DNA from 3 places in the Bartonella sp. EBT8 genome. Region 3 is predicted to be linked to each of the others. Evidence: predicted binding sites of a transcription regulator. Region 3 holds the regulator's gene; each other region holds the start of a gene.
What was found. The regulator LexA, encoded in region 3, represses DNA repair genes until DNA is damaged. The targets are predictions, from matches to a motif close to TGTTCNNNNTGTGTTCNG.
Positions count from the first base shown of each region.

Region 1 (3,206 bases), 120 kb from region 3:
AGCGCCAGTTGACAAGCGAGCAATTCATCATAGGCAAGACGTTTGCGTGCTGTACTTTCTAAGTTTAAATCAGCAAGATCGATGGGCGCATGGATGCGGCGTAAAGCAACAGGAAAAGAGGAAAAGTTTTGTTGCTTTTTCACGCTTTCTTCTATCCATTCTGGTAAGAGAGGAATATAATCTAAAGCATTTTGTATTGCACGTCTTAGTGTTTTTGCGGATAATCCGGCGGTAGAGGGGTAAATAGGTTCAATGAAGGGAATTTGATTTTCTTGCTCACTTGGTACGATATAATCGGGATGGACCATTGAAAGTTGTCCATTAAACCGTTCAACTTTCCCTGATACAATGACTTTCTTTCCTTCCGGTAGTTGTCTCTTTAGCCAAGAATGTTGTGCATGAAAAAAGACTAAATTTATTTCTCCCGTTGGATCGTGTGCAGTGACGCGATAGGGTAAACGTTTACGACCAATTGGTGGTGGTTGATGTTGGTCAATAACAATTTCGAGAGTGAGAGTGATCCCCTCTTGTGCACAAGCAATGCTAGGACATCTTCTACGATCTATAACGGAGTGAGGCATTAATTGCAGGAGATCAATAAGGGTAATTTCATGTTGTGTAGGATTAATATTTAAGACTTTAGCCAGTAAACTATATATTTTAGGAGTAATCCCAGAAAGGGTGCGGATAGAAATAAAAAAAGGTGTAATAAGGCTTGGAGGCATGAGGAAATTTATCCTGCTCTTGTTATTTTTTCTAGTCCTTTAAAAGAGCTTTTTGGGGATAATTTATAGAAGAGGATTTTTTATTTACATTTTAAAATTTGAAGCAGAAAAATTAATGTTTTAAAATGTTTAGAATAAAAATTGTAAAAAAAGAATATCAATATTGGTCATATTCTCTCTCTTTTTCTCTTTGTGTATTTATTTGCTGTGCATAGAGATATTTTCTTAATGGAAGTCTTCTGTAAATATCATAAAAATAAAATGTCTTGTGAAGGCGCTGAATTCCATATGCTGAGTGATGCGTTTATAGATTCAAGGGTATAATAAAGGGTATAATAAAGTTAGAATATTTTCTAGTATAGACAAATAGCAGTTGCGATTTGGTATTTATTTTGTTGTAGGAAATTTAAGAGTGGCAGAAGATAAAAGTAAAACACGAGATAAAAAAAAATCTCTTCCTCGCTTTATTCATTTAAGGGTGCACTCTGCCTACTCATTGCTCGAAGGGGCTTTAAAAATTCCACAAATAATTCAACATGCGATTTCAGATCATACACCAGCAATTGCTATTACAGATACGAATAATTTATTTGGTGCTTTGGAGTTTTCACAATATTGTTTTTCTCAAGGGATTCAGCCTATTGTTGGTTGTCAGCTCGCGGTTGATTTTGGTGATGAACATGACAATCGAAGTTTTGCTAAAGGGCGCCATTCTTCTGATTTTTGCTCTGTTGTTTTGTTAGCTGCAAGCGAGGCTGGTTATGCTCATCTGGTTCGCCTTGTTAGCCGTGCTTACCTTGATAAGTGCGACACTGATCCTCCTCATATTAAAATGGATTGGCTGTCGTCACACAGTGAAGGAATAATTGCTTTAACAGGTGGCAAGGGAGGCCCACTTAATTTTTCTTTGGCAGAAGGTAGAAAAGAACGTGCTGTTGAACGTTTGATTTCTTTAAGAAAAATTTTTGCTAATCGTCTTTATATGGAATTACAGCGACATGGCTCTTTTGATCAACAAGTAGAAGATACGCTTCTTGAATTGGCGTATAAATATGAAATTCCTCTTGTTGCAACCAATGAAGCTTTTTTTCTGAATAGGCAAGGGTATGAAGCACATGATGCACTGATGGCAGTTGCAGAAGGGCAAATTGTTTCTAATCCAGAGCGTAAACGTGTAACACCAGATCATTATTTGAAGTCACAAGATGAAATGGTTGCATTATTTTCTGATCTTCCAGAAGCTTTGGAGAACAGCGTTGAAATTGCATTGCGTTGTCATACTGCTACCCCTATTAGAAAACCAATTTTGCCGCGTTTTGTAGAGAAGTCTATTGATTCAAATCGTGCTTTAGAAGTAGAAGATAGGGAATTACTAAATCAGGCTAAGGCTGGTTTAAAAATGCGGCTTGAGACAGTTGGATTGGCCGAAGGATATACAATTGCAGATTATGAGCAGCGGCTTGATTATGAAGTTTCCGTTATTACGCGCATGCAGTTTTCTGGCTATTTTCTTATCGTTTCAGATTTTATAAAATGGGCGAAGTCTCATGATATCCCTGTTGGTCCTGGGCGTGGTTCTGGTGCTGGTTCACTTGTTGCTTATGCGTTGACTATTACCGATGTTGATCCATTACGTTTTTCTCTTCTCTTTGAACGTTTTCTTAATCCAGATCGTGTTTCTATGCCGGATTTCGATATTGACTTTTGTCAAGAGCGACGCGAAGAGGTTATTCATTATGTTCAGGAAAAATATGGACGCGATCAAGTTGCCCAAATTATTACCTTTGGTAAATTACAAGCGCGTGCCGTGTTGCGTGATGTTGGACGTGTTTTAGAAGTACCTTATCGTCAGGTGGATTATCTTACGAAATTAGTTCCTGCTACACCTGGAAGCCAAGTTGAATTGGCTGATGCTATCAAGGATGAGCCTAAATTTGAGGAGGAAAAGAAAAAAGACCCTGTCATTGGGCGCACATTAGATATAGCGCTTCAACTGGAGGGGCTTTATCGTCATGCATCAACCCATGCGGCAGGGATTGTTATTGGTGATCGTCCACTGTCAGAGCTTGTTCCAATGTATCGCGATCCTCGTTCTGATATGCCTGTAACACAATTTAATATGAAATATGTTGAACAGGCGGGGCTCGTAAAATTTGATTTTCTGGGATTAAAAACACTGACTATTTTGAAAATGGCGGTAGATTTTGTTGCACGGAAGGGCATTAAAATAGAGTTGTCGAATATCTCTCTCAATGATGAAATGACCTATGCTATGATGGCACGTGGCGAAACAGTTGGCGTGTTTCAAGTGGAAAGTTCTGGTATGCGTAAGGCGCTGATTGGGATGAAACCAGATCGTATTGAAGATATTATTGCTCTTGTCGCCCTTTATCGCCCTGGTCCAATGGAGAATATTCCAACCTATAATGCACGCAAACACGGGGAAGAAGAAATTGCTTCTATTCATCCTAAAATAGATCC
Region 1 is NZ_JBTTDJ010000004.1:169,342-172,547, reverse strand. Features, by position in the region: gene recG (ATP-dependent DNA helicase RecG) at 1-725, opposite strand, end outside; gene dnaE (DNA polymerase III subunit alpha) at 1,138-3,206, shown strand, end outside.
Region 1: dnaE (DNA polymerase III subunit alpha) is a predicted target of LexA. The motif match lies at 908-925, and genes of this name have one in related genera.

Region 2 (3,206 bases), on a different contig from region 3:
TGGATCCGATGTAGCAACCAGTGATGCATCCTGTTTTTTCATCACCAAAGCTAAGCGATGTCTTAGCCGTTCTATTGCAGCCTCATCGGGATTTTGGTCATATAATTTAATATCTGCTAGATCATTGGTCATTTTGCACCCTCTCCTCTCCAAAAATTAGCGACTGTACTCTACAACCGCATCACAGAGCTTCTCATAATAATTAGAGGATTAAAAATATTAACAACCCCCCTTTTCTAAAGACTCGTCTTCATCTATATTTAAAGTGCTGGCTTGCCAGCTATGGTAATAAATGGACAATGGAATAAACTTATTGGACCCGGGGGCGGTACCCGGCGCCTCCACCAAAATATAATACAAAATTATACTTTGATGGGGGCGAAATAGGATCGACAAGAGTGTAAAGATTGCTCTTTTACTCGGCATAGTACCACCGTTATCGGGCTAAATGAGTAGTTGCAAATGACAACTATGCGGAAGCACGTCTCGCCGCTTAAGGTGGTGTGAATGCTTCAAATTAAGCCTTAAACCGTCGCAGGTTTAAGCGGGGTTCGGAGGCACCTGGCAACAGAAGCCTTCACCTTTATAAAGACGATCAATTGATCTTCGAGACATTTTTTGTCATAAAATTTCATATCATTTTTTGAGTGATTTAAGTACATATGAGACAAAATATTGCTAGCTTAAAAAGACATTCTATAGCAAAATACTCCGCACGCTCATCTATCGTATGAAATAAAAGGAAAGCTTCGATGGTTCAAGATCAAGTCCGTTACGATATTCTCGTTCAGGATGCACTTCGTGGGGTTATCCGTAAAGTTTTATCGGAAGTTGCCAAAGCAGGACTTCCAGGAAATCATCATTTTTTTATTACTTTTTTGACCAATGCCCCAGGCGTAAAAATCTCTCCTCGTCTAAAAAGTCGTTACCCAGAGCAAATGACAATCGTCTTACAACATCAGTTTAGAGATTTAAGTGTTTCAGAGCATGCCTTCGAAGTAACACTTTCCTTTAGAGAAATTAGCGAAAAACTTGTAATTCCTTTTACCTCTATTCAAGTCTTTTATGACCCTATAGCAGCATTTGAAGCAGCATTTGATCTCCCCTCGAACCTTACTTCTGGAGAAGACAAAAATTCAGAAAATGCTCCAAGTACACCGACGGTTCTATCAGACAAACAAAAAAAAGAGAACTCGCTTATAAAAGAACAAAATCCTAGTCCAAATACAGATCCCTCAAACAATGATATCAAACCAAGTGCTGATGTTGTTTCTTTAGATTCTTTTCGCAAAAAATAAGTGTTTCATGACTAAAATCATTAATCTTCGTCAATTTCGAAAACAGAAAAAGCGTGCAGAACAAGCTGTTCATGCAGAAGAAAGACGCTATCGTTTTGGAAGAACAAAAGCTGAAAAACTTTTCGAGCAAAAAGAATCTTTAAAAACGCAAAAATTTCTTGATCAAAATTATTTAGAGCGCGAGGAATAAGAATAAAAAGAATGCATGAAGATACTTTCATCGATTGGTCAAAAGTAATTTTGCGAAAAATATCTGTTCGTATTGATGGACATGCAACAAGCGTATCTTTAGAACAACCATTTCTAGATATCCTCAAAACCATAGCGCACAAAAAAAAACAATCTTTAGCCTTTATTATCACCGATATTGATAGCAAAAGACCACCAGAAGTAAATCTTTCGTCTTCGTTACGCATTTATGCACTTCAAAGCGTTCTCACCCAACGCTTTTAATATTTGTTTTAGTTTTTAAAATCTCTGTCCCTTATTCAACCGAAGAGAGTATGTTTTTTTGGACCTAGCATTCAGATGAAAAAAGTACTACACAAAATGTATAATGAACAATTTTCTTGATCCCATACCATTCTTTGAAGATAAGCCTCCCCTCTCCATAATGAAAAGAGTTCTAGAGCCACTATGCCTACTGTAAAAGAAAAAGAAAAAACGCAATGTGATGGCGATTATTTACAACAACTCAATCCAGAGCAACAACAAGCCGTCATGAATACAGAAGGACCTCTTTTAGTTCTTGCGGGTGCTGGTACTGGAAAAACGCGTGTTTTAACAACCCGCATTTCTCACATTTTACGCTCTGGGCTTGCCTCTCCTAAGCAAATACTTGCTGTAACCTTCACCAACAAAGCAGCACGTGAAATGAAAATGCGCATTGGCACACTTATTGGTGAAATTGTTGAAGGCATGCCTTGGCTTGGAACTTTTCATTCCACGGGGGCAAAAATTTTGCGCCGTCACGCAGAACTTGTTGGCTTAAAAAGCAACTTTACAATTCTTGATAGCGATGATGTTACTAGGCTTTTAAAACAGCTTATTCAAGCTGAAAGATTGGACGATAAACGTTGGCCCGCCAAGAATCTTACTATAATGATTGATTCTTGGAAAAATCAAGGGCTTTCACCAGAACATATTTCAGAAGACGATTCTCATTCCTTTGGTAAGGGTATGGGACGTAAACTTTACCATCTCTATCAAGAGAGATTAAAAAGCCTTAATGCCTGTGATTTTGGCGATCTCTTACTTCATCCACTCTCTATTTTCCAACATAATCCAGATATTCTTCGGGAATATCACTCCAAATTTCGCTATATTCTTGTTGATGAATATCAAGATACCAACACAGTACAATATCTTTGGCTTCGCCTTTTGGCACAACAGCCAGAAAGACAACATGTCAACCTTTGTTGTGTTGGCGATGATGACCAATCCATTTACGGATGGCGTGGTGCTAAAGTCGATAATATCTTACGTTTTGAGAAAGATTTTCCTCCTGCAAAAATTATCCGTTTAGAACGCAATTATCGTTCAACATCACACATTCTCAAAACCGCTTCTCATCTCATTTCTCATAACCAAGAAAGACTTGGAAAAACACTTTTTTCTGATCAAATAAATACCGAAGAAGAAAAAGTAAAAGTTCATGCAGCATGGGATTCGAAAGAGGAAGCGCGTGCAATTGGAGAAGAAATTGAACAGGCACAACAGACTGGCCATTCATTAAATCATATGGCTATATTGGTGCGCGCATCATTTCAGATGCGTGAATTTGAAGATCGTTTTGTAACACTTGGTCTTAACTACCGCGTGATTGGTGGTCCGCGCTTTTATGAACGAATGGAAATACGTGATGCGATGGCTTATTTACGCGTTGTCGTCCAACCAGCAGATGACTTA
Region 2 is NZ_JBTTDJ010000003.1:45,587-48,792, forward strand. Features, by position in the region: gene AC0QT4_RS03090 (DUF2853 family protein) at 1-132, opposite strand, end outside; RNA gene ssrA (transfer-messenger RNA) at 229-582, shown strand; gene AC0QT4_RS03100 (SspB family protein) at 753-1,298, shown strand; gene AC0QT4_RS03105 (DUF4169 family protein) at 1,306-1,488, shown strand; gene AC0QT4_RS03110 (ribbon-helix-helix domain-containing protein) at 1,500-1,751, shown strand; gene AC0QT4_RS03115 (ATP-dependent helicase) at 1,935-3,206, shown strand, end outside.
Region 2: AC0QT4_RS03115 (ATP-dependent helicase) is a predicted target of LexA. The motif match lies at 1,844-1,861, and genes of this name have one in related genera.

Region 3 (3,206 bases):
ATTACGCACGATGAGTTCCAATCTTATCTTTAAACCGCTACACCATAAAGATCATAAGCATCTGATTGTTCAATTTTTACGGTGACAAATTCACCAACACGTAATGGTCGTCGTGATGATATATGCACAACACCATCTACTTCTGGAGCATCATATTGACTTCGACCTTTAGCAATTTTTCCTTGACTTTCATCGATCAGAACTTGAAGTCTTCTTCCAATTTTTTTCTTTAAAAGGTGGGTAGAAATTTGTTGTTGTTTGGCCATAAAACGATGCCAGCGGCTTTTTTTTACTTCTTCAGAAATTTTTTCTAATCCTAAATTATTTGCGGCAGCACCTTTTACTTCTTCGTATTGAAAACAGCCAGCACGTTCAATTTTTACTTCCTCTAGCCATTCGAGAAGCATATTAAAATCTTCATTCGTTTCGCCTGGAAAACCTACAATAAATGTTGATCGTAAAGTGAGATCTGGACAAATTTTTCTCCACTTTTCAATTCTACGATTAGTTTTTTCCATAAGAGCAGGACGTTTCATATTGCGTAAAACGGTTGGTGACGCGTGCTGAAAAGGGATATCCAAATAAGGAAGAAGCTTTTTTTCTGCCATAAGCTCAATAACTTCATCTACATGAGGATAAGGATAAACATAATGCATGCGTATCCAAATACCCATATTACCTAGTTCGCGACAAAGATCAAAAAATTTAGTTTTTATTGTGCGATCTTTCCAAGAACTTTCGGAATATTTCATATCAATGCCATAAGCACTGGTATCTTGTGAGATAACCAAAAGCTCTTTTACACCGGCCTGTACAAGTTTTTCCGCTTCTCGAAGAACATCATTGATGGGGCGTGAAGTAAGGTCACCACGTAGAGTAGGGATAATACAAAAGCTACAGCGATTAGAACATCCTTCAGAAATTTTTAAGTAAGCATAATGGCGAGGAGTTAAGCGAATACCTTGCGGAGGAACTAAATCGATAAAGGGATCATGAACTGGAAGAATTACTGAATGAACAGCTTGTATAACACTTTGATAGTCCTGCGGTCCTGTAATAGCTAATACATTAGGGTGTGCTTGACGAATAACATCAGGATCAGCACCTAAACATCCAGTTACAATAACTTTTCCATTTTCTTTGAGGGCTTCATCAATATTAGCTAATGATTCCTTTCGAGCAGAATCAAGAAAACCACAGGTATTCACAATAACGAGATCAGCACCTTGATGCTTACGTGAAATTTCATAACCTTCAGAGCGTAGTTTTGTAATAATTCGTTCAGAATCTACGAGTGCTTTTGGGCATCCGAGGGAGACAAAACTAATACGAGGTGCTGCCATGATATATCCTGCAATTTTATAACGATTAAATTTTATTTATTATTTTTTAAATTATTAAGAATAAAAAATTTTCTTTATTTTTGATATGTGTGCAATTTGTTTTTTAATATTTGCGAATAAGTCCGATAATTTTACCTTGTATCTGTATACGCTCCGATTCATATATGCGTGTTTCGTAATGAGGGTTTGCTGCCTCCAGTGCAATGGAACCCCCATTGCGTCGATAACGTTTTAAAGTTGCTTCTTCTTTGTCAATAAACGCCACAACAATTTCACCTGTTATCGCAGTATTTTGACGTTTAACAATTATAGTATCTTTATCAAGAATACCAGCTTCAATCATAGAATTATCTTTAACTTCTAAAGCATAGTGCTCACCCGAATTAATCATCTCTTGTGGTAAAGAAAGCGTATTTATTTGTTGTGATATAGCGGAGACAGGCATACTTGCAGCAATACGGCCCATAATAGGGATAGTGATATTCTTTTTCTCTTCTATCTCAAAATTATCAAGATCATTTAAGTTTTTAAATATTTTTCTTTTGTTTTTTTCCATCATAATTGGAGAAATTTTACGCGCTAAAGAAAGATTAAATGTTATTTTTTCTGGAAGTCGAATTACTTCTATTGCGCGGACACGATTGGGCAAGCGGCGTATAAAACCTCGTTGAGCTAAGGCTATAATAAGCTTATGAACGCCAGACTTTGACGAAAGCTCCAATGCAATTTTCATTTCTTCGAAGGAAGGAGATACACCGGTTTCTTTTATATGATTATGAATGAACAAAAGTAATTCATATTGTTTACATGTTAACATTCAATATTCCAGTTAAAAACATCAAATATGAGAAAAAAAGGAAAATAAGATATATTAATCTATAAATATTATACATTTTTTTGGAAACTGCATCAAACAAATTTACTTTATTTTTTATATTAATAATATAATATACTATAATTTAAAATTTCATTTTATAAATATAAAATATTTGCAATCTATTATTTTTATATGATTTACTTATATAAAGTGAGATAAATTACCTTAAAATAAATCCTATTATAAAATATTTCAGTTAAAAAGCATCCTGTAAATTTGAAAAAGATTGAAAATTCTTTGTATATTTAGAATAATTTTATATATTATTTTAGTTTTTCTCTTTTTAGGATAAGTATTTATAACTCTATAAAACATTAAACGATAATCTTTTTATCGCCACGACTGATATTTTAGAACATCATTTTAGTTATGCTGAAATTCTGTTTTATGTTTCCTCTATTTTTATATAAGAATAAGCTTCCAGTCCATGGAAATTATAACCTTACCAACGCCATGCTCATGTTAGAAAGTTGGAAAAACATCTAAAGACAGTAGAATCACTTTTTTATTGTTCGTTTTTATTATTTGTAAAATTCATTTACCTGTTTCTACATACGTTTCCTATATTTTAAAATTATTCCTTTTATTCAAATTCGGAAGGAAGAAAATTGTATATTATTACAGTGATGAGGAATAGGGGGAAACATAAAAGTATTGATAACTAAACAAAATATAATATTTTTTTTCGAAAGGTGTTGACCAAATGAAAAGTCGACCGTATGTTCCATTCACTTTCTACAAGCGACTTGACTTGTTTGGGAGCGCGTAGCTCAGCTGGTAGAGCAACTGACTTTTAATCAGTAGGTCCAGGGTTCGAATCCCTGCGCGCTCACCAATAGCAGCATTTTAAAATTCCAGAAAAATGATACGTAATTATTAAATTGCTCCAGTGATTATAGTTTTTCTACGTTAATCAGAGAGTTTTATCGCTTATCTTGCAGAATCAGCATATTTATTCACAGTTTATATTATGTGATTATATTTTT
Region 3 is NZ_JBTTDJ010000004.1:48,607-51,812, forward strand. Features, by position in the region: gene rimO (30S ribosomal protein S12 methylthiotransferase RimO) at 30-1,343, opposite strand; gene lexA (transcriptional repressor LexA) at 1,447-2,160, opposite strand; tRNA gene AC0QT4_RS04095 (tRNA-Lys) at 2,980-3,055, shown strand.